DNA from 3 places in the Weizmannia sp. WK01 genome. Region 1 is predicted to be linked to each of the others. Evidence: predicted binding sites of a transcription regulator. Region 1 holds the regulator's gene; each other region holds the start of a gene.
What was found. The regulator Rex, encoded in region 1, represses fermentation and respiration genes when NADH is low (regulators of the CRP and FNR family bind a similar motif). The targets are predictions, from matches to a motif close to TTGTGAAATATTTCACAA.

Region 1 (7,442 bases):
TGTCGTGGTGGCACGGGCAATGTTTTTTTGGATGAATGCCTGCAATTTCGCAACTTCTTCCTGCTGCTTTTCATATTGTTTGACCTCTCGCTCGTACTGGGCGGCCTTTTGTTCCAGATACCGGCTGTAGTTGCCGTGGTATTTTTTAATGGAATGCCTTGAAATTTCATAGACCTGGTTGACGACTTTATCCAGAAAATAACGGTCATGGGACACGATCAGAATGGCGCCTTCATAGCCTTGTAAATATTGCTCCAGCCAGGTGAGCGTTTCGATATCGAGATGGTTTGTCGGCTCATCCAAAATGAGGATGTCCGGCTTTGTGAGCAGCAATTTCGCCAATGCAAGGCGTGTTTTTTGCCCGCCGCTTAATGTCCGGATCGGGGTGTTGTAGTCGTACTGGTCAAAACGGAAGCCATGCAGAACGGACCGGATATCCGCTTCGATCTGATATCCGCCTTCATCTTTAAAACGTGTCTGCAAAGTATCATAAGCATGCAGCACTTTTTCATACTCCGCCGGGCGGTTATAAATCTTAGGGTCGGCCATTTTTTGTTCGTATTCGCGAAGCTGTTTTTCCATATCCAGCAAATTTTTAAAAACCGACATCATTTCGTCCCAAATGGACAGATCCGATTCGAGTCCGGTATTTTGGGCGAGATAACCGATTTCGACACCATTCGGCATAATGATGGAACCTTCATCATAAGAAAGCTGGCCGGCGATGATTTTCAGGAGGGTCGATTTGCCGGCCCCGTTTCTCCCGACCAAGGCAATCCGGTCTTTTGTTTGAATTTCTAATTTTATATCCGATAAAATAAGTTCAGCGCCATAATATTTTGTGACTTGTTGAACTTGCAGCAACATCATCTTTATGTTCACCTCTATACCATTGTAAGTGTACAGGAAGGCGAACTGCAACTCAACCGGCGTGATCGGAATTTGTCAAAAAACTTTTCACATAAATTCGTAAAAACCCATGAAAAAAATGCTTACTTGTGATATATTTAACATAGTTGGAGAGAGAAAAAGACGCATGCAGGCATTTTTTTAAAACATATTTTTTCTTTGCTCAGATAGGAGTAATATTATAATGAAGAATGGCAGCGCTGCCATTCTGGAATGGACGCACGATTGGAACCAACAGCACAAAAAACTTAAGCTTTCAACTTGGGGGATTTCACATGAAGGATGAATCAGTAAAAATACCGCAAGCCACTGCAAAACGGCTTCCATTATATTACCGGTACCTGAGAAATTTATATACACTTGGCAAGCAAAGGGTATCCTCGGCGGAACTGAGTGAAGCGGTGAAAGTCGACTCCGCTACGATACGCAGGGATTTTTCCTACTTCGGGGCACTTGGAAAAAAAGGTTATGGTTATAATGTAAAATATTTATTGTCTTTTTTCGGCAAGACGCTGAACCAGGATGAGATCACAGATGTAGCGCTGGTTGGCGTTGGGAACCTCGGTACAGCCCTTTTGAATTACAATTTTTCGAAGAATAACAGCGCACGGATTGTGATGGCATTTGACAATGACCCCGGGAAGGTGGGGAGCCATGTTGGCAATGTGCCTGTTTACAGCATGGACGAATTAAGAGAACGGCTTTGCGCGGAAGATGTGACGGTTGTGATTTTGACGGTCCCCGCTTCCAGTGCCCAGGCAGTGACAGACGAGCTTGCCAGTACAAATGTAAAAGGCGTTTTAAACTTTACACCTGCCCGGCTGAACGTGCCGCCGGATATCCGCGTCCATCATATTGACCTGGCCGTGGAACTGCAGGCACTGATCTACTTTTTAAAACATTATTCAAATGATGAAGAAAATTTGAAAGAAACAAAAGAGCCGGTTGCGAAGCCATAGCCAAAAAGCTTTTTTTCCGTTATCATAGTGGGTACAGGGGGTGGCCCGATTGAAAACGGAATGCAGGCGCAAATGGCAATGGCCGGATTTGGCTGTGGCGTGCAAAGGGAAAAGGGCGGATTCAACGCCGGCACTTAAAGGGGAACGGCGATGAATACGAAAAAAATGCCGGTTACCGGACACATCCAGGAATTGAGAAAGCGGTTAATTACCGTTCTCATTTTCTTTCTGTTTGCCCTGGTTGTTGGCTTTTTTACCGCAAAACCTGTTATACGTTATTTGCAGCATGCCAAAAATGCCGGCATGTTCACGATGAATGCCTTCAGGGTAACCGATCCTATTAAGGTTTTTATGGAAGTTTCGGTTGTGATCGCATGCCTATTGACCCTGCCGGTGATTTTGTACCAGCTTTGGGCGTTTATAAGCCCGGGGCTGTATGAGAAAGAAAAGAAACTGACATTAAGTTACATTCCTGTTTCCATCTTGCTTTTTATAGCCGGCGTTTCTTTTTCCTATTTCGTGCTTTGTCCGCTGATGGTGAAGTTTATGATGGGCTTGTCAAATGAAATGGGCATTCGTGCGGTGATCGGGATCCGGGAGTATATTCAGTTTCTGCTAGAGATCACGCTTCCGTTTGGCTTTGTGTTCCAAATGCCGGTCGTGGTCCTGTTTCTGACCCGGCTTGGCATCATTACGCCGAGACTGTTGAAAAAGGTAAGAAAATATGCGTATCTTGCTTTGATTGCAGCTGCCGGCATCATCACCCCGCCGGACGTGTTTTCGCAGCTGATTACCTTTGTTCCACTCGTTTTGCTGTATGAAGCAAGCACACTGATTTCGAAAATGGCGTACCGCAATGCCAAAAAAGCGGCAAAAGAAATGCCAATGGATGAACAGACGATTGCTTCTGAATAAGAAAGCCGTTTTCCGGACGGAGCCGGAAAACGGCTTTTATTTTTTCACTGAGTTTTTCAGCTTGAAATGGAGAAAGATCAGCCTGATGCCGGAACCCAGATCCAATGTTGCAATCAACAGCAGTAAATAAGAAAAAAAGCCCCAGCCGCCCACTTGTACCTGCTGAATGGCAAAATAAGTGAACAAAGCCCCGAGCAGGCAGTTTACAATCCCTGAAAAAAGTGGTCTCATTATAGAAGTCCTCCAATTGAGCTGTAAATTTCATGTACGGATGTCTGCAGAACGGACGGGTGCAAAAGCAGCCTCACGACCACAATCGTGTTCATGGAAACATGCGCAAACATGGAAACGGTGATCCGGTTTGTTTTCTCGTATAAATAAGCGAGCGTCAGCCCTAAAAGGGAATATAAAAACAAGTGGCTCGGTTCGGTATGCGCGAGTCCGAAAATAACCGAGCTGACAATACCGGATAAAAGGAATGAAAAGCGCCTGCGCAGCGTGCCGAAAATGATTTTCCGAAAAACGATTTCCTCGAGAATCGGCCCTGCGATCGAGCTGATGAGGATGACGAGCGGAAATCTTTCAATCAGCGCCATGATTTGCTGCGTATTGTTGGAGGCAGCCGGGGCACCGAATAATGATTCAATGATCGCGGCTGCAGTCTGGGCAAAGAAACAAAGAAAGACGCCGCCTATTGCCCATATGGCGGATGGCGCGGCCGGAAGCGGTTCAGTCCGGTCTGTTTCTTTCTTTGCGGCTTTTCTTAAAAAGTACAGGACGATGATCAGCCCGATGATAAAGCTGATGACGGTCCAAAGCGGGGGCGTCAATGTCCGCATGCTGTCTGCCGGTTCGTGGAAAACGTTCACCCCGGCATAGTAGAGCAACGGATACCCGACGGCGCCGGACAGCAGCATAAGGATGTACGTCACGAGAATATACACATACTCTTTTTTCACGCGTTCTTTTCCTTTCTTGCCAGTTCAAAGTTTAAAGGATCGCAAATTCGTCCAATATGTTCATTGTACTATTGAACCGGGCGGGGTTCAAATGCCGTGCGCAGAGCCAGCCTTTTCAGTTGCATATCCGGATGGTGATCAAGCATACTTATAAAAGGGCAAGCGGCTGAAATGGAGGCGCGCAACCGGCATCCTTTGACGGGGCTCTTTAAAGGATGCAGGGCCCGAAAAAAATAAAAAAAGTTGGATGAGAGACTTGCAAAAAAGCAAGGAATTATTTATTATAATAAATGTGTTAGCACTCAACTTATGCGAGTGCTAATAATGGACAAAATTTTACATAATACGAATTAAGGAGGTTGTTTCACGTGTTAAAACCACTGGGTGATCGCGTTGTCATTGAATTAGTTGAATCGGAAGAAAAAACAGCAAGCGGTATTGTCCTGCCTGACACGGCAAAAGAAAAGCCACAGGAAGGCAAAGTTGTGGCTGTCGGTTCCGGGCGTACCCTTGATAACGGTGAACGTGTTGCCATCGATGTAGCAGTAGGCGACCGCATCATCTTCTCGAAATATGCCGGCACTGAAGTGAAATATGACGGAAAAGAATACTTAATCCTTCGTGAAAGCGATATTCTGGCGGTTGTGGAATAAGCCTGGCTTGTTGAAACATAGAAATAACGATATGACATGAGGAGGTTTTATAAATGGCAAAAGAAATTAAATTCGGCGAAGAAGCCCGCCGCGGTATGCTTCGTGGTGTGGATAAACTGGCAGATGCTGTAAAAGTGACATTGGGCCCGAAAGGACGTAACGTCGTTCTGGAAAAGAAATTCGGTTCTCCGCTGATCACAAATGACGGTGTCACGATCGCAAAAGAAATTGAACTCGAAGACGCGTTTGAAAACATGGGTGCCAAACTTGTCTCCGAAGTGGCCAGCAAAACGAACGATGTAGCTGGTGACGGTACAACCACTGCAACTGTTCTGGCACAGGCAATGATCCGTGAAGGCCTGAAAAACGTAACAGCAGGTGCAAACCCGGTTGGCATCCGCAAAGGGATTGAAAAAGCAGTTGCGGCTGCTGTCGAAGAATTAAAAGCCATTTCGAAACCAATCGAAGGCAAAGCTTCCATCGCCCAAGTTGCTGCAATTTCCTCTGCTGACGAAGAAGTCGGCGAATTGATCGCTGAAGCAATGGAACGCGTGGGCAACGATGGCGTTATTACCATTGAAGAATCAAAAGGCTTCTCAACGGAATTGGACGTTGTGGAAGGAATGCAGTTCGACCGTGGCTATGCATCGCCTTACATGGTAACGGATTCCGACAAAATGGAAGCTGTTCTGGATAACCCTTACATCTTAATTACAGACAAGAAGATTTCCAATATCCAGGAAATCCTGCCTGTTCTGGAACAAGTTGTCCAACAAGGCAAACCGTTGTTGCTGATTGCGGAAGATGTTGAAGGGGAAGCTCTTGCAACACTCGTTGTCAACAAACTGCGCGGCACATTCAATGCCGTTGCGGTAAAAGCGCCTGGCTTCGGTGACCGCCGCAAAGCGATGCTCGAAGATATTGCAACCCTGACAGGCGGCGAAGTGATCACAGAAGAACTCGGCCTTGATTTGAAATCTGCAACCATTGACCAACTCGGCCGTGCCGGAAAAGTGGTTGTTACAAAAGAAACAACGACAATCGTTGAAGGGGCAGGCGACTCTGCTGCAATTTCCGCACGTGTAAACCAAATCCGCATGCAATTGGAAGAAACGACTTCCGAATTTGACCGTGAAAAATTACAAGAACGCCTTGCAAAACTGGCCGGCGGCGTAGCGGTCATCAAAGTCGGTGCTGCGACAGAAACCGAATTAAAAGAACGCAAACTGCGCATTGAAGATGCTTTGAACTCTACGCGCGCTGCTGTTGAAGAAGGCATTGTAGCTGGTGGTGGCACGGCGCTGATCAATGTCATCAAGAAAGTTGCTTCCATTCAAGCAGAAGGCGATGTTCAAACAGGCATCAATATCGTTGCACGCGCTTTAGAAGAACCTGTACGCCAAATCGCGGAAAATGCCGGCCTTGAAGGTTCAGTCATTGTCGAACGCCTGAAAAAAGAAGATGTCGGCATTGGTTACAATGCCGCCAATGGAGAATGGGTCAACATGATTGAAGCGGGTATCGTGGACCCGACGAAAGTAACCCGTTCCGCACTTCAAAATGCTGCATCTGTTGCTGCAATGCTGCTTACAACAGAAGCAGTTGTTGCCGACAAACCTGAACCGCCGGCACCTGCAGGCGGCGGCGCCCCTGACATGGGCATGGGCGGCATGATGTAATAAGCGCCTGAAAATGCTGGGATAACGGCTTTTACAGACGTTCAAAACTGTACCATTCCATGTTTCGGTTCATGTTTTAGATCGTTACATTTTTAATGAGGCTCCCGGGAAGTGACCGGGAGCCTCTTTTTTCTGTTTCTCATACACGCTTTGTGTATGCTTACAAATGAACAGGGGTGTTGAAATGGCAAAAGCCGAAAAGAAGGGAAGCGGCATGAGTCCTGTACGGGGTGATTGCGAAATGAAGGGAAGCGTATAAACCGTAAGTAAGATGGTTGCAAAATAGAGGGAAGTGTTTGAGAAAAGTGATTGCGGAATGAAGGCTATGCCCATAAGCCGCTAATGATGGCGGGTGAGGCAAGCGGCAAACGTAAGCGTGGTGGGCGCGAAATGAAGGGCCTGAACAGGTGACAGAAAGAAGGCAAGCCGGTTTTTTTAGGGATGCCGGCCCGGTTATTCCGCGTGTTCACGGAATACCCAGAGCCTTGTGCCAAGAAAATTGACAGCCATCCCTGCCAGTGTGGCAATGATCTTCGCGTATAAAAGCGGCCAGCCCCACTGCTCGTGAAAGAGGAAAAGCAGAAGGGAAGTCAGCGCATAGACAATTAAATTGACGGCGATAAACCGTGAAGCTTCAGCCCATGTTGCTTTTTTTCTTACTTGAAACGTCCAAAACCGGTTCAGCAAATAGCTGTTTGCCATGCCGGCCGTATAAGAACATGCCTGTGCAACCAGATAAGGCACATGGACGGAGGTGAGCAGAAAAAATACGAGAAAATCAACAAGCGTATTTCCGGCGCCGACAATGCAAAACTTAAGAAAAGCGGCATATTGTTTGAGCATGGGTCCAGCAAACCTTTCGTAAGTTGTGTTTTCAAGTTTTCATTGTATCACTGTTTTGGCTTAAGACGAAAGAAGATTTCTCGTTTTTATATAAATTCGTTTCAATGGTATAGCGCGGGCGCCTTTTGACTTCTTTAAAAATTTTGCCGATGTATTCCCCGATCAGCCCCACCGCCATCAACTCTAGGCCGCCAAGGAGCCAAATAGAGATGATCAGGGAAGCCCAACCGGAGACGGTATGGCCGGCAAGCTCCTCTATAAGGGCATAAAGGCCGACAAACGCACTTAAAATAAACGTGACAAACCCGAGGGCCGTCACAAAGCGGACCGGGGTTATGCTGAAAGACGTAATGCCATCCAGGGCAAAAGCGAGCATTTTCTTTAACGGATATTTTGATTCCCCGGCCATCCGCTCTTTTCGGTCGTAATACACTTTCGTAGAAGGAAACCCGAGCAAAGGGATAATCCCGCGCAAAAACAGATTTGCTTCTTTATATTTTAAAAGTTCCTCCAATGTTCTCTTGC
Region 2 (7,442 bases), 1.1 Mb from region 1:
CTGGCCAAACCTCCTTTTATCATACCGGCCTTGTGCCGGTTTTTTATTGGTCAAGTTTTTCGGCGACGGAGGCCAGTTTTCCTTCCATCGTGAGCTGTTTGTCCCTGCGGTCGTCGATGCGGATATTCGTTTCAACGCGCTTTATGCCATTTGAAAAAGGGATTTCATGCAGTTTTTCAATGATTTCAAACAGGTCATGGATGTCCCCTTCTATTAAAGTGCTCATCGGAGTCAGCTTGATTTTCACCCTTCCCTGTTCTTTTCCCAGCGCCTTCTCAATCTCCGCCACATATTTGCTGATGCTTGTTGAATCCGTTCCGACCGGAAATATCGTAATATCGGCAATCGCCAATTGAATCCCCTCCTAAATATTCTTCTTTCTTATTATAAGCCAACTTCACTTTTCATGTCTCTTTTCATTTTTCTTGTCTATTCTGCTTTTTTCATATGGTTTATTCGAACAACCCGCTTTCTTTCCCTTTTCTTGCAAAACGTTCGGTCATGCAGCTGAGCAGTTTCTTGGCTGCAGTCCCGAAAATAAGCGCAACTGCCAGAAATCCTGCCAGATAAACGATATCTGTGATCACTGCTTCCATCAGCATCCCGCCAACCGCTTCACGCATTAAGCCAATCCCATAAGTAAATGGCAAAAGCGGATGGATATGTTGAAAGAAAGACGGTTCCATCTGGATTGGAAAAGTGCCGCCTGACCCGGAAATTTGCAGGACAAGCAGGACAATACCAAGTGCTTTTCCCGCATTGCCAAAAACAGAAACGAGTGTATAGACCATCACATTAAAAACAGCGCCAATACCGATACCGAACAAAATAAACCAGGCTTTTTCTTGCACATCCACATGCAAAATAAAAAGATCACCCGCCGCCGTAATCGCCGACTGGAAAAGCGCAATCGTTAAAAACAGCAGCAGTTTGCCGAAATAGACTTGCCAGCTGGCATATGCGCCGCCATGATGGTGTTCAACCGACAGCAGGGATACCAATAACATTGCCCCCACCCAAAAAGACAGGACCGTATAAAACGGAGCCATACCCGCACCGTAATTTTTGATAGGGTATAGCACTTTTTCTTTCAGCGATACCGGCTGCTTTAAAAATCCGCTTTCTTCCTGTGCATCGTTCTTCAGCAATTGAATCCACTGATCTATATTGCCCTGTTTTTCAAACGACCGGATTTTATCAGCCAGTTCCCTGATTTTTCTCTCAGCAGCCGGCAGTTCCGTTTCAGCCGTTTTCAATTTTGCCTTCCCGATTGCAAGCCCAGTTTTCGTATCGCGGAGAATCGCCTGGATATCCGGCAGGCTGCCTTCCAATTTCTGAAACAGTTTATTTGCTTTTGCACTGTCCTGCCCGGCTTGCGCCACAAATGTTTTTAAATCCGCGGCGATGTTGGCACCATCGTTTCCAATCAGGCTGCCTGCAATGACCCCGGCACGGCCGGCTTCTTGCTTTAGATCTGCCTGCAATGCTTCCGGCAGCAACCCGTTATGGGCCTGTTGGAGAATTTTCCCGTTTAGGTCCTTCTGTTTTTGAAAGGATTGGCTGAGTGCAGTAAACCGGGCTGCCATACGCTTAAGATGCTCCGAACCGGTTTCTTCAGCAGCGGTTCGGAGCAAATCACTGAACGCGTCAGAGATCTGTTTGCTATTTTGCAAGATCATCGTATTTTTTGGCGCTGTTTCTGCAATTTTCGTTTTGTCCGCCAGCATACTCACCTGGTTCGAGACAGCAGGGGCGGCATTCAGTGCTTCCAGTCCGGTTTTGATCACGGTATCCGTCTGCTCAAGCAAACTTCCAGTGTTTCCAAAAAAGCGGGACATGTCCCCTGAGACGGTTTTGCCGTGTTTTGCAAGCAGCAGGACATCGGGCATCGCGCCTTCTGCCTGTTTTCTTACTGCGTCTGCTTTCGTAATATCCCGATCTGCCGTCCTGATGATCCGGTTAAGCTCCGGAATGTCTCCCTCCAATCTAAAAACCCATGCTTTAAAATTTTCAATATCCGGCAAATCCCTTTCAAGTTCAATGCCGATTTGATTAAACATTGTAAAAATCGCTTTGCTAACGGTTTTTACAAATTGCGCACTAATTTGCTGTGTAATGGCAGACGCACCCGACCCTGTTATTTTAGGCGCAATCGCATTGATTTTTTCATTAACGGTATAAGTAATGACCGGTTTCTCCGGCTTATCACCCAGGATGGAAGCCAGTTTTTCCGAAAAATTTTCCGGGATGGTCAGGCTCGCATAATATTCTCCGGTCTTTACGCCGCGTGCGGCTTCCTTCTCCTGCACAAACCTCCAGCCGAGCGCTTTATTTTGTTTCAACTTTTTTATAACTTCATTCCCGGCGTGTACTTTTTTTCCGTTGATCGCTGTCCCCCGGTCCAAATTCACAACGGCTACCGCAATTCCTTTTGTGTGGCCGTATGGGTCCCAGGATGCCTTGATGTTAAACCAGGCATACAATGATGGAAGAATGATCAAGGCGGCAATGATCAGGCTTGCTGCCCAGTTTGTTGTCATTTTTTTCAAATCAGTTGCATAAATCTTCCATACCTTTTTCATTGGCAGCCTCCAAGTGTTGTTGTATCTTTATGTTTTCCAACCGCTTGAGCTGTCATGTACACGCAAAAAAGCCTGTGCGTCTCCGTTTTCGCACAGGTAACGTTAATATGATGAATGAAGGCCGGTGCCCATATTCGCAGTTTTTCAAGCAACAAGTCCGTTATTTCACCGGCAATGTCTTGCCCTGCACTTATTCATGTCCGGATAACGCCGAAAACCTGCTTTATTTCCGACTGCAGCTGCTCCAGTAAAGGAAAAGAATGGTGCAACGCAATAGTTTCTGCAATCTTTCTATAGTACCATTCCTGTTTTTCTTTTCCACGGCTGAACGCATTCCACACGCTTTCCCCGCTTTTTCGCAATTCTTCGTGTATCGTTTTCAAGTTATGGAGTTTATCTGCGCATATGAGCATACAAATTTCCTCTTCTGCCGTTTTTAATCGCTCGATGGTATGCTGCTTCCGTTCCTCCCACCGCACATTTTTAGGCGGTTCAGTGCAGGCTTCAACAATCCGGGCAACATTGCTTCCAAACTCGGCTTTTATCTCCTCGTTTGTCACCGCAGTATCTTCAACCGTATCATGGAGAAGCGCTGCTGCGACCACTTCTTTGCGGCAGCCTTCTTTTAAAAGCATCATGGCAACCGCATACGGATGCACAATATACGGCAGGTCGGACGCTTTCCGGTATTGGCCTTCATGTGCTTTTGCCGCAAATTCAATTGCTTTTTCCACCATTTCCATTAGAAATTCCTCTCTTCATACAAAGCTGCTTTTATCATCATACCAAAACGGCGCGGCTATACATGAATGAAAATCGAAAAGCTCAGCACTACTTTTGGACTTCTTAAACATCAAAAGAATCCTTGACCGGCACAAAGGCACAGAATATTCCTTCCCATCCTGTCTGAATTGAAAAAGAAGCTGATCCCTGCTTCTTTTTATCTATTTTCTTTGCCTTTACCCCCTCGAATTCTTTTATGTTATCACTTTTTCCCACTTCTCGATATGCTTTATCCGACCATTGCTTGAGCACAGTGATCTGCCGCTGTACCCGCTTTATTTCTTTTTGCTGCTTTTCATACGCCCGTTTCTGCTGACGGAGGCAGAAGTCTAATAACTGCCCACCATCAGCCGAAAAAGCACCCAAATCTATCTTTTCCCTTTTTCACATGATTTGAGTCCGTTTTCATTCTCGTAATATGAATTTAATCGTATTGTAATCTTCCTTTCTACCTATTTGTGTTATAACAAGAGTACGGAGAAGGGAGTTGTCTTATGCACTTAAAAAGGCGAATTGCAGTTATGGCGTTTGCCATATTCGTTGGCACGGCACAACTAAATGCCTATGCAGAAACAGATCAAGGTTCCTTACAGAAAAAATTGGATGAAAATACGCAAACCATCCAAAAGAAAGAATCGGAGAAAAAAGCCGTCGAAAGCAAAATGGAGAATTTGCAAAAAGACTGGAATACATTGCAATCGTCCATTCAAAAAAATAAAGATAATATCGCAGCAACCGAAGCGAAAATCCAGTCAGCAAAAGATTCTATCGAAAAGAAAAAAGAGGAAATTGTAAAGCTGGAGGACCAAGTTTCTGCACGGGAAGGCGTGATTAAAAAACGCCTCGTTGCCATGCAAAAAAACAACCAATACGACTATGTGATTGAAACGATTTTAAACGCGGAAAGCATTGGCGACCTGATCAACCGGGTCAGTGCAGTCGCGACCCTGCTGAACGCTGATACAAGCCTTTTGGATCAGCAAAAAGCAGACCTTGCGAAAATTGAAGCCGATAAAAAAGCCATTGCAGACCAGGAAAAAGTGCTCGAACAGGAGCAGGCAAACTTAAAAAGCAGCCAAGCAAAACTGCAAACAGATTTAAAAGAAAAGGAAAAGGCATTGTCGGGACTAAAATCGAAGTATGACAGCATTCAAAATGAGTTGTCACAAGCGGAACAAAAACAAACCGACTTGAATACAAAAATCAGCAACCTGCAAAAAGAAATAAAGGCACAGCAGGCGGCTGCAAAAGCAAGGGAAGAAGCCCTCGCAAAACAAGCACGCGATGCTGAAGCCGAAAAAGCAGCAGAAGCGCAAGCAGAAAAAAACGCAGAAGCACAAGCGAAAAAGCCAGCGGAAGCCAGTGCCGGGAAAACGGCCGGAACCAAACCCGCCGCATCTGCCAGCCACAGTACGCCACAAGGCAAATCCTTTTATGTGACGGCAACATCTTATAACCATGAAGATACGAAGTCGGACATTACTGCTACAGGATATAACATTAAGAAAAACCCGAACATGAAATTGATCGCTGTCGATCCGTCGGTCATTCCGCTCGGCAGCAAAGTCTGGGTTGAAGGATACGGGGTTGCCATCGCAGCCGATACCGGTGGTGCCATTAAGGGCCATATCATCGATGTCCTGATGCCGAACAAAAAAGCTTCCATCGCATGGGGGCGCCGTACAGTCAAAGTGATCATATTGAATTAAGAAAAAGCAGCCTTGAACCGATTCAAGGCTGCTTTTTTATATCCACCTATGGGGTCCCGTATAAAATGAACTTAAGTTTTTACATCAAGCCCGAGCACCAATTTGCATGAAGGAGGCAACAGAGCTGCGATATTTTGGTCATTTTATTAAAGTGAATTTCAATTGTTCGCGTCAAAATCAATGATCATCATGGCTTCCGGGAATACATAGAGAGTAGGAATCTTTAGTTCAACTTGTATAGCATAAATTTAGGAGCGGGGGCACGGAACAAACGTGAACTTTTTCGGCAGTCCTTTTTCAGGCAGGCGCCGGGATTTTTTTCAAAGAAAAAGCCGGGCCTCCCATGAAGCCCAGCCGACACATGCTTACAATACAGGTGCCATCGTTTCTTTTAATACTTTAACAGAATGGCTAAATTGTTCCTGTTCTTTGTCGTTCAGCTCGATTTCAACCACTTCACGGACGCCTTGGCGGTTAATAACGGCAGGAACACCAATGTACACATCGCTGTTTCCGTACTGGCCTTCCAAAAAGGCAGAGACTGTCAAAACACTGTTTTCATTGTTCAGGATCGCTCTTGTGATCCGGGTCAGAGACATCCCGATGCCGTAAAATGTGGCCCCTTTTCGTTCAATGATATGGTAAGCCGCATCTCTCGTGTTGACAAAAATATCATCTAATGTTTTTTGGTCAATGGTTCCCTTTTGCAGATAGCTTTCAATGGTGTCATAACCGATCGTTGTATGGCTCCAAACCGGAAGTTCCGTGTCGCCGTGTTCGCCGATAATTGCGGCATGGACATTGCGCGGGTCAATTCCGAAGTGGGCGCTCAAAGAGTTGCGGAGACGCGCGGAGTCAAGCACTGTGCCCGAACCGATAACATGTTCTTTCGGCAGGCCGGACTCTTTCCAAGTTACATATGTCAAAATGTCAACCGGGTTGCTGGCAACAAGAAAAATCCCGTTAAAGCCGCTGTCCATGATGCTCTTAATCATGCCTTTAAAAATTTTTGCGTTTTTGGCAACAAGATCAAGCCTTGTTTCGCCCGGTTTTTGCGGGGAACCTGCCGTAATGACAACAAGATCGGCAGTGCCGCAATCGGAATAATCGCCTTTCCAAACGCGGGTCGGCGTAGGCGCAAATGGCAGGCCGTGGTTCAGGTCCATGGCTTCCCCTTCTGCTTTTGCTTCGTTAATATCGATTAAAACAAGCTCTTCTGCAACACCCTGATTAATCATGGCGTAGCAGTAACTTGTACCAACTGCACCCGTTCCAACCACTGCAATACGATTGACCTTTTTCATGTATAATCTTCCTTCCCATCAAAAGTAAAAAATATATCCACTGTATGAAAGCAGTTTTGCAAGCCCGGCATGGCGGGCCCCTATCCAGTCTATGGATATTGTGCCAACTCCTAATGGATTCCATACTGCTTTTCCTTTAAAGCAGGACGATTAAACTTTTGCAGCAAATGCTGCCATACGGTTTGTGAAAGAGATGGACGGCATGCTCTTTTATGACTGAAATTGATCGTTCCGTTCATTTTCTTTTCTTCCACATGGGTAAGTATACCACTATTTTTGTGATCAGATTCACATATTTTATGGCGAAAATTTGAAAATTCACCTGCCTGCATGAAGGAAAATGACGGTTTTTCCGTTATTATCCGTTTACATTTTTCACAAATGATTTTATTTGAAAAGGTCAGATATGTAAACGGTATTCCCTTTTGTGCGCACTTTCACAAATTGACCCGGGCAGAGAAATGAATGGCTGATCCCACCCAAATGACTGAATGCCTGCTCTGTCCTCCAAAAACGCAGAATCTGCCCGCTTAAAAAAAATCCGCATCACATGCATGGAAGCGTGGACGGCAGACATCGACAAAAACGCAACTGTCCAGTCATTCAATTGCGCATCATAAATGGACGTGATGTGGACAGCCAGTACGCCGAGCATAATAAAGCCTCACATAAAATCAATTTCATATAAATGCACTTTTTTCAAAGAAAGCATCTCCTTTTCTCTTCATACCGGCTGCTTTATTTGTACTCTAACAACGATTTCTTAATTTATTATTAAAGAAGAAAAAAACGGTTTCACCGCCAATTCTTTTCTTCCCATCCCCGGTACTTGCCCCGCAAAAAACACGAATGATATTTACCGTTGACTTTTAATTGTTCGCATTTTATCCTTAATTTATCCTTCTATGTAGGGAATGTTCCTTTGCTGTTTTTTAATTTTATAAAGTATTAGACTTTTTTCATTTTACAAGTATAATAATAAGTATCATTTTCTTTGTGCATTTTTCTACCAAATGAAAGGAGCGATTATCCTTGCATCAAATTGATGAAAAGAAAGCACCCCG
Region 3 (7,442 bases), 790 kb from region 1:
AACAACGGACCATCTCCGCACAATTCTCAAACGGGGAGCAACTTTGCTTTTTTGAATTTCCACCTCATTTCAAATTTCTCGTACTTTCCCGCGTTTCAGAAGATCAAGCCCACGCAATATCCCGTTCTACTTCAATTTTTGGCGCGGGTTTCCTACTTCAAAAAACAAAATCCTCTCCGGACAGACATCGTGCTCTGCATGGTTGCTTGATATTCGGTTTTTTCAGCTCCCGCCGCGCTTTCTGTTTCAGAAAACAGACCGCTCCCACGCAATTTTCGAGACAAACGGGCATCGGCTTTGCTTTACTTGGATTCCCGCATCTATTTTAGCTTTCCCGTCACACTTCCTGTTTCGGAAAAAGACTGCTCCCATGCATTTTCCGCAACAAATGAGTATCATCTTTGCTTTGCTTGGATTTCCGTGTCTATTTCCGTTTTCCGCCGCACTTCGGAATACAGACTGCTCTTTTGGTGCGGGTTTCCTGTTTTAGAAAGCATCCTCTCCGGACAGACATCGGGCTTTGCATGGTTGCTTGATATTCAGTTTTTTCAGCTTCCCACCGCGCTTTCTGTTTCAGAAAACAGACCGCTCCCACGCAATTTTCGAGACAAACGAGCATCGGCTTTGCTTTACTTGGATTCCCGCATCTATTTTAGCTTTCCCGTCACACTTCCTGTTTCGGAAAAAGACTGCTCCCATGCATTTTCCGCAACAAATGAGTATCATCTTTGCTTTGCTTGGATTTCCGTGTCTATTTCCGTTTTCCGCCGCACTTCGGAATACAGACTGCTCTTTTGGTGCGGGTTTCCTGTTTTAGAAAGCATCCTCTCCAGACAGACATCGGGCTTTCCATGGTTGCTTGATATTCCGTTTTTTCAGTTTCCCGTCACACTTTCTGTTTCAGAAAACAGACCCCGCGCAATTTTCGAGACAAATGGGCATCGGCTTTGCTTGGATTTCCGTATCTATTTCAGCTTTCCAGTCGCACTTCCTGTTTCGGAAAAAGACTTCTCCCAAGCAATTTCACGCAACAAATGGGCATCGGCTTTGTTTGGATTCCGTTTCTTTTTCAGCTTTCCGCCGCGCTTTCCTGTTTCAGAAAATGGATGACTTCCGCATAGTTTCCCGTAACGAGCGCCGGGTTTTGCAACGATTCCTCTATTCTTTTTGTATCATCCGTTTCGACGAGAACAAATCCGGGAAACGCCTGCAGCTGGATCAACGGATTAATGCGACGGATATCTTCATATTGATAATGCAGCTCTAAGGAGACATGATCCATTTCAAGAAACGGCACATGCTCTTCTTCGTACCAATCTTCATCTGTTACAACGATCAAAGTATAATAGCGCCGGTTTTCCGCTGCCCGTGAATTGCCTTTTTCACTAATGATCCGGTCAACGCAAATCAGGCCGCCCATTATGATGAACGCGAATACAGCGTACAGCCATAAATGGGACAACAACAGCAATACCGCTGTAATCAACGAAAGGATACTCAACCTTTTTGCCACCATTTGAAGCAGTAAAAGGACATCACTCATCATTCACGTCTCCCAATTCATGATGTAAAAAATACTTTCCTATATGATATGCCTGCATGGTTTGATCGGTGCTTTTCATTTTCGTTTTTTTACAGATTGGAACATAATAAAAAAGCGATAGCAACCAGGAAAGGAGCATGACCATGAGCAAATACGATAAACTGTTTGAACCCATTACGTTTAAAAGCGGCGTCAGGGCGGAAAACCGCATCGTGATGGCGCCGATGACCCATTATTCCTCGAATGATGACGGCACGATTTCGGATGCTGAGCTGCGTTATTATGCAGAACGTGCAAAAGGGCCGGGGATGGTCGTGACGGCATGTGCCAATGTTACGGAAAACGGCAAAGCGTTTACCGGGCAACCTGGCGCACATACAGACGAAATGGTTGAGAGCATGAAAAAACTGGCACAAACGATTCAGCAAAACGGTGCAAAAGCGGTTGTGCAAATCCACCATGGTGGCCGCGAATGCCCGGCTGAACTCGTGCCGGGCGGAGATGTTGTGAGCGCGAGTGAAACAGATTCGTCAGATGGCAGTGTCCATGCACGCGCGTTGACGGGAGAAGAAACCGCTGAAATTGTGAAGGCATTTGGCGAAGCAACACGCCGCGTGATCGAAGCCGGTTTTGATGGCGTTGAAATTCACGGTGCAAACGGCTATCTGATTCAACAATTTTTCTCCCCGTATACGAACCGGCGTGAAGACGAGTGGGGCGGCAGTCTGGAAAAACGGCTTGCATTCCCGCTTGCTGTCGTCGATGCTGTGAAAAAAACGGTGGCGGAATATGCGGACCGGCCGTTTTTAGTCGGATACCGCTTATCCCCGGAAGAACCGTACGAACCGGGGATTACGATGGATGACACGTTCGCGCTTTTGGATGCGCTGATGGAAAAAGAGCTCGACTATGTGCATATTTCCCTGCAGCACTTCTGGTCTAAAGCCCGCCGCGGCGGTGAACCCGGCCGTCCGCGCATGGAACAGATCGTGGAACATGTCGCAGGCCGCGTGCCTTTGATCGGCGTCGGCTCCCTGCACACAGGAGACGAGGTTTTGAAGGCAATGGAAACCGATGTACCGCTTATTGCCCTCGGCCGTGAGCTTGTCATGGAGCCGCATTGGGTGGAAAAAATTAAAGCCGGCCAGGAGGATGCAATTCAAACCGCGTTAAGAAAAGACGACCGCGAACGGCTCGTTATTCCGGAACCGCTGTGGAAGATGATCATCTCAACGCCGGGCTGGTTCCCGTTTGCAGAATGACATCTGCATGTTGCACGGCATTGTCAAAGAATGAATGGCTGCGCTTGCGAGGCTCGGTTGATACACGAATTGAAGTTTACGTAATGGCCAAGGAATGAATGGCTTTGCCGCGAAGCTCGGTTGGCGATCGAATTGAGCATACGCAATTGTCAAGAAATGAATGGCTTTGCCGCGGAGCTCGGTTGGCGATCGAATTGAAGCATATGTAATTGCCAAAGAATGAATGGCTCACTGCGGGGCCCAGTTGGCGATCGAATTGAGCATACGTAATGGTCAAGAAATGGTTGGCTTTGTCGCGGGGCTCGGTTGACGAAGCATATATAATGGCCAAAGATTGAATGGCTCACTGCGGGGCCCAGTTGGCGATCGAATTGAGCATACGCAATTGTCCAGAAATGATTGGCTGCGCCGCGAAGCTCGGTTGACAACTGAAGTGAAGCATATGTAATGGTCAAGGAATGAATGGCTGCACCTGCCTAATCTGGCCTAGAGCTAGAGCCGGAGTATATGGATGCGATGGAATGGGCATCATTATATATAAGTTGGCATGCAATTTTTGGGCTGGAATTACCTACCTTCTCCAGTTATTGATTGACACGCATTGCTGCGGGTTTTCAGCACGCGGCTTTTGCGCGACTTACGGCGTGCCCGAATTTGTTCCCGCAAACACCGTTAACAATGCAGGATTCTGCCTGGTGTAAGAACCACTATACTGCAAAAGAAAGTGCAAAAAGCACCATTAACATGCAGGATGTTGCCTACCTGCTGATTCAGAAACCGAACCCTTTTAAAAAAAGGGTTCGGTTTTCTTGACTTTTTTAACTTACGATATTAAACTAAGTTACGAAAAGTAAGTTTTAAAAACAGGAGGAATTTAGGATGACAAAAACAAAATGGGCAGTTGACTATGCACATAGCACCATTGATTTCACAGTAAAACATATGATGATTTCAAAAGTAAAAGGGTCTTTTCAAAATTTCGAAGCCGAAATCGAAGCTGATCCCCAAGATTTAACGGATGCAAAAGTTTCTTTTATTGTTGATGCCAGGAGCATTCATACGAAAAATGATGACCGCGATAATCATCTTCGTTCTGCTGATTTCTTAGATGTTGAACAATATCCGAATATTACATTTGTTTCCAAGTCGGTTACAAAGGCAGGGGACAATGATTATAACGTTACCGGTGATTTAACGATTCATGGCGTGACAAAAGAAGAAACATTTAAAGTCACATTTGAAGGGATTTCGAAAAACCCGATGAGCGGCGCGGAAACAGCCGGCTTTAGTGCAGAAGGGACCGTAAAACGGAGCAATTACGGCCTTACTTGGAACGCAGCCCTTGAAACAGGCGGTGTCCTCGTTGGCGATGAAATCAAATTTACGGTGGAATTAGAAGCAAGCAAAGCGGAATAATTGCGGAGGCGCCAATTTAGATTGGCGCTTTTTTCTTTGGGCAGATCATGCTTCTTATGGCCAAGGTTTTGGGATGCTTTTTTTCTATTAAATAACATAGCCGGGCTCTAGGTGAAGAAAGACCGTCTTTTTTCCGCGCTTCCTTAACTTAGACGCACTCTATGTGAAGAAAGGACATCTTTTTTTCGTGCTTCCTTAACGTAGACGGGTTCTATGTGAAGAAAGGCCGTCATTTTTCCACGCTTCCTTAACAAAGACGCACTCTATGTGAAGAAAGGCTTTCGTTTTTCCACGCTTCCTTAATGTAGACGCCTTCTATGTGTAGGAAGGCCGTCATTTTTCCACGCTTTCTTCACATAGACGCACTCTATGTGAAGGAAGGCCTTCGTTTTTTCGCGCTTCCTTAACATAAATAAGAACTTTCCTCAATTGCTGTGATGTGCATCACAAATAAGCAGGTGCTGATGGTTTATGATGAAGGCAGCAATGAAATGGAGGAGTGAATTCGATGGAACGTTTTACAACGAGCCAGACTGTCGGGGAAATCGTAACCTTATTCCCAAAAGCGGCGGATCTGTTTAAAGCAAATCGTATCGATTTTTGTTGCGGCGGCAATGTGTCTGTGAAAGAAGCTGCGGAAAAGCGCAACCTATCAGCAGATGAACTACTTGATGCTATTTGCAACCTTTATGGCCAATATGCCGGAAAAGGCACTGAGCAAAATTGGAATGAAGCGGGCTATACGGAAATTGTCAACTATATTCAGGCCACCCATCACGCGTTTTTGCGCGAGGAACTGCCAAACTTGAGCCCGTATGTAACAAAAGTGATGCGTGTCCACGGCGGCAACCACCCGCATCTCATCGAAGTGCATGAACTGTTTAACCAATTAAAAGCAGAACTGCTGGAGCACACTGAAAAAGAAGATACCGAACAATTTCCTGCCATTCGTGCATACGAAAATCTTCCAACTGCCGCTAACCTGAAAGCCGCGACAGCCGGTTTGACCGACCTTGAAACAGAACATGCTGCTGTCGGGGAAATTTTGCACCGGCTCCGCGAAATTACGAATGACTATACGTTGCCAGAAGGGGCATGCCGTACATTCCAGCTCGTATACCACCGCCTTGAAAATTTTGAAAATGATACATTCCAGCACATTCACCTGGAGAATAATATTCTATTTAAGCGGTTGCTCGAAGAAGCCGTTTGACTTTTAAAAGGCTGTCCTCCCAGGCAGCCTTTTAAAAAGGGGCGGTTTGCTTTTTATTTTTCTTTCCTGGCCCCGGGGAAAGACAACTCGTTGCGCGTGCGTTCCTCTTTTGTCGTTTTGAGACCTCCAAAAGAACAGTTTGCTCGGATTCCAGCTCTCTTTTGTCTTTTTGAACCCCCCAAAAGGACAATTTGCCCCGGGTCCGGCTTTCTTTTGTCTTTTTGAAACCTCCAAAAGGACAGTTTGCCCGGATTCCAGCTCTCTTTTGTCTTTTTGAGACCTTCAAAAGGACAATTTGTACGGATCCCAGCTCTCTTTTGTCTTTTTGAGACCTTCAAAAGGACAATTTGCCCCGGGTCCGGCTTTCTTTTGTCTTTTTGAGACCTCCAAAAAGACAGTTTGCCTCTGGTCCGACTTTCTTTTGTCTTTTTGAGACCTCCAAATGGACAATTTGCTCGGATTCCAGCTCTCTTTTGTCTTTTTGAAGCCCCCAAAAAGACAATTTACCCCGGGTCCGGCTTTCTTTTGTCTTTTTGAAACCTCCAAAAGGACAATTCACCCCGGGTCCGGCTTTCTTTTGTCTTTTTGAATCCCCCAAAAGGACAATTTGCTCGGATTCCAGCTCTCTTTTGTCTTTCATAACTCCGATGAAAGACATTTTGCTGCGTGGGCAACCCCCTTTTGTCTTTCATCACCTTGAGGGACCACTGAAAAAGTCAATCTGAAAATTCAAAATAATTATATGTACAATAAATTGAAAAAAAATGCCCCCAGTATTTGGTATAATAAAGTTATACTACAAACCAAAACCAAACTGGGGGTATCTATCATGCTTAAAGAAAAAGATAATCAATTAAGCATCTATTCCATATTATACGATAAAATTCCTGAAAATCATACACTTAAATTATTAAGAGATGAAGTGGATTTTAGTTTTATCAATAAAATGCTTGAAAAAACTTACTGTAAAGAATATGGAAGGCCAGCAAAAGAGCCCGAACTTATGGTTAAAATCTTGGTGTTACAAAAACTCTATGACTTATCTGATGAGAAAGTTATAGAAAATTGCTCATTAAACCTTGCATATATGTATTTTTTAGGAATCAATCCGGAAGACGACCTCCCTCACCCAAGTCTTTTGGCAAAATTTCGTAAAAGTAGATTAGAAGGCAATCTCACTATAGATGAAATTATTATTGAAATCATAAACCAATGCATTGAAAAAGGAATTTTACAAAAGGTTTCTGGTATAACGATTGATTCCACTCATACAGAAGCCAACACCAAAAAATATAGACCGGAACGAGTCATGAAACAATTAGCGAAAAAAATCTTTAAAACCGTTAAAGAAGAAAACGGAGAAATACCAAGTGAAATCAACCAAGAAATCCCTGATTATAAAGAAATAGAAAACCATGATGAAGCTAGAAAAACAATGAAGTCCTATCTTGAAGAAACGGTATCAAAGGTAGAAGAACTAGTTGAACTGGAGAAAGCACCTGAAACAAAAGCACTCGTTAATAATGCGAAAGAAATTTTAGCAGACCCGAAGTTTATGGAGCAAAAAGGGGTACGATCGATTGTCGACCAAGAAGCGAGAATAGGGTATAAAAGCAAAAATGATCCTTTCTTTGGTTATAAAACGGAATTTATGATGACAACAGAAGATCGAATGATTACAGCTGTTCATACTGGTAATGGAGCTTATGTGGATGGAACGAAGTTTGATGAATTATTAGAGTTAACCAAGAAAACGAGAATAAAAATGCCAGAAGTATATGGTGATAAAGCCTATTTTAAAAAGCCAATCTTAGACAAAATCTCTGAACTTAAAGCAAAGGCATACATCCCTGTAAGTGAAGCTGCATATCGCATAGACGAAGAAAGATTCAGTTATAACAAAGATTCTGACGAGTGGTTCTGTAGTCAAGGAAACAAAACAATCAAAAAGAAACACTATATAAGAAAATGTGGAAAAGAAACGTATAATTACTATTTTGACAGAGAA

Region 2: OF158_RS03680 (L-lactate dehydrogenase) is a predicted target of Rex. The motif match lies at 6,655-6,672, and genes of this name have one in related genera.
Region 3: ric (iron-sulfur cluster repair di-iron protein) is a predicted target of Rex. The motif match lies at 4,654-4,671, and genes of this name have one in related genera.

What each region holds. Positions count from the first base shown of each region.
Region 1 covers NZ_CP109616.1:3,411,889-3,419,330, reverse strand. The annotation lists gene OF158_RS16215 (ABC-F family ATP-binding cassette domain-containing protein) at 1-870, opposite strand, end outside; gene OF158_RS16210 (redox-sensing transcriptional repressor Rex) at 1,185-1,868, shown strand; gene tatC (twin-arginine translocase subunit TatC) at 2,019-2,783, shown strand; gene OF158_RS16200 (YdiK family protein) at 2,820-3,014, opposite strand; gene OF158_RS16195 (CPBP family intramembrane glutamic endopeptidase) at 3,014-3,742, opposite strand; gene groES (co-chaperone GroES) at 4,111-4,395, shown strand; gene groL (chaperonin GroEL) at 4,449-6,074, shown strand; gene OF158_RS16180 (GtrA family protein) at 6,528-6,917, opposite strand; gene OF158_RS16175 (glycosyltransferase family 2 protein) at 6,949-7,442, opposite strand, start outside.
Region 2 covers NZ_CP109616.1:800,489-807,930, reverse strand. The annotation lists gene OF158_RS03705 (MTH1187 family thiamine-binding protein) at 44-352, opposite strand; gene OF158_RS03700 (YhgE/Pip domain-containing protein) at 453-2,582, opposite strand; gene OF158_RS03695 (HD domain-containing protein) at 2,777-3,325, opposite strand; gene OF158_RS03690 (hypothetical protein) at 3,429-3,731, opposite strand; gene OF158_RS03685 (3D domain-containing protein) at 3,860-5,074, shown strand; gene OF158_RS03680 (L-lactate dehydrogenase) at 5,440-6,378, opposite strand; gene OF158_RS03675 (hypothetical protein) at 6,779-7,033, opposite strand; gene ppc (phosphoenolpyruvate carboxylase) at 7,411-7,442, shown strand, end outside.
Region 3 covers NZ_CP109616.1:503,664-511,105, reverse strand. The annotation lists gene OF158_RS02445 (hypothetical protein) at 298-1,110, shown strand; gene OF158_RS02440 (hypothetical protein) at 1,070-1,543, opposite strand; gene OF158_RS02435 (NADH-dependent flavin oxidoreductase) at 1,687-2,805, shown strand; gene OF158_RS02430 (YceI family protein) at 3,685-4,221, shown strand; gene ric (iron-sulfur cluster repair di-iron protein) at 4,730-5,434, shown strand; partial or broken gene OF158_RS02420 (IS1182 family transposase) at 6,264-7,442, shown strand, end outside.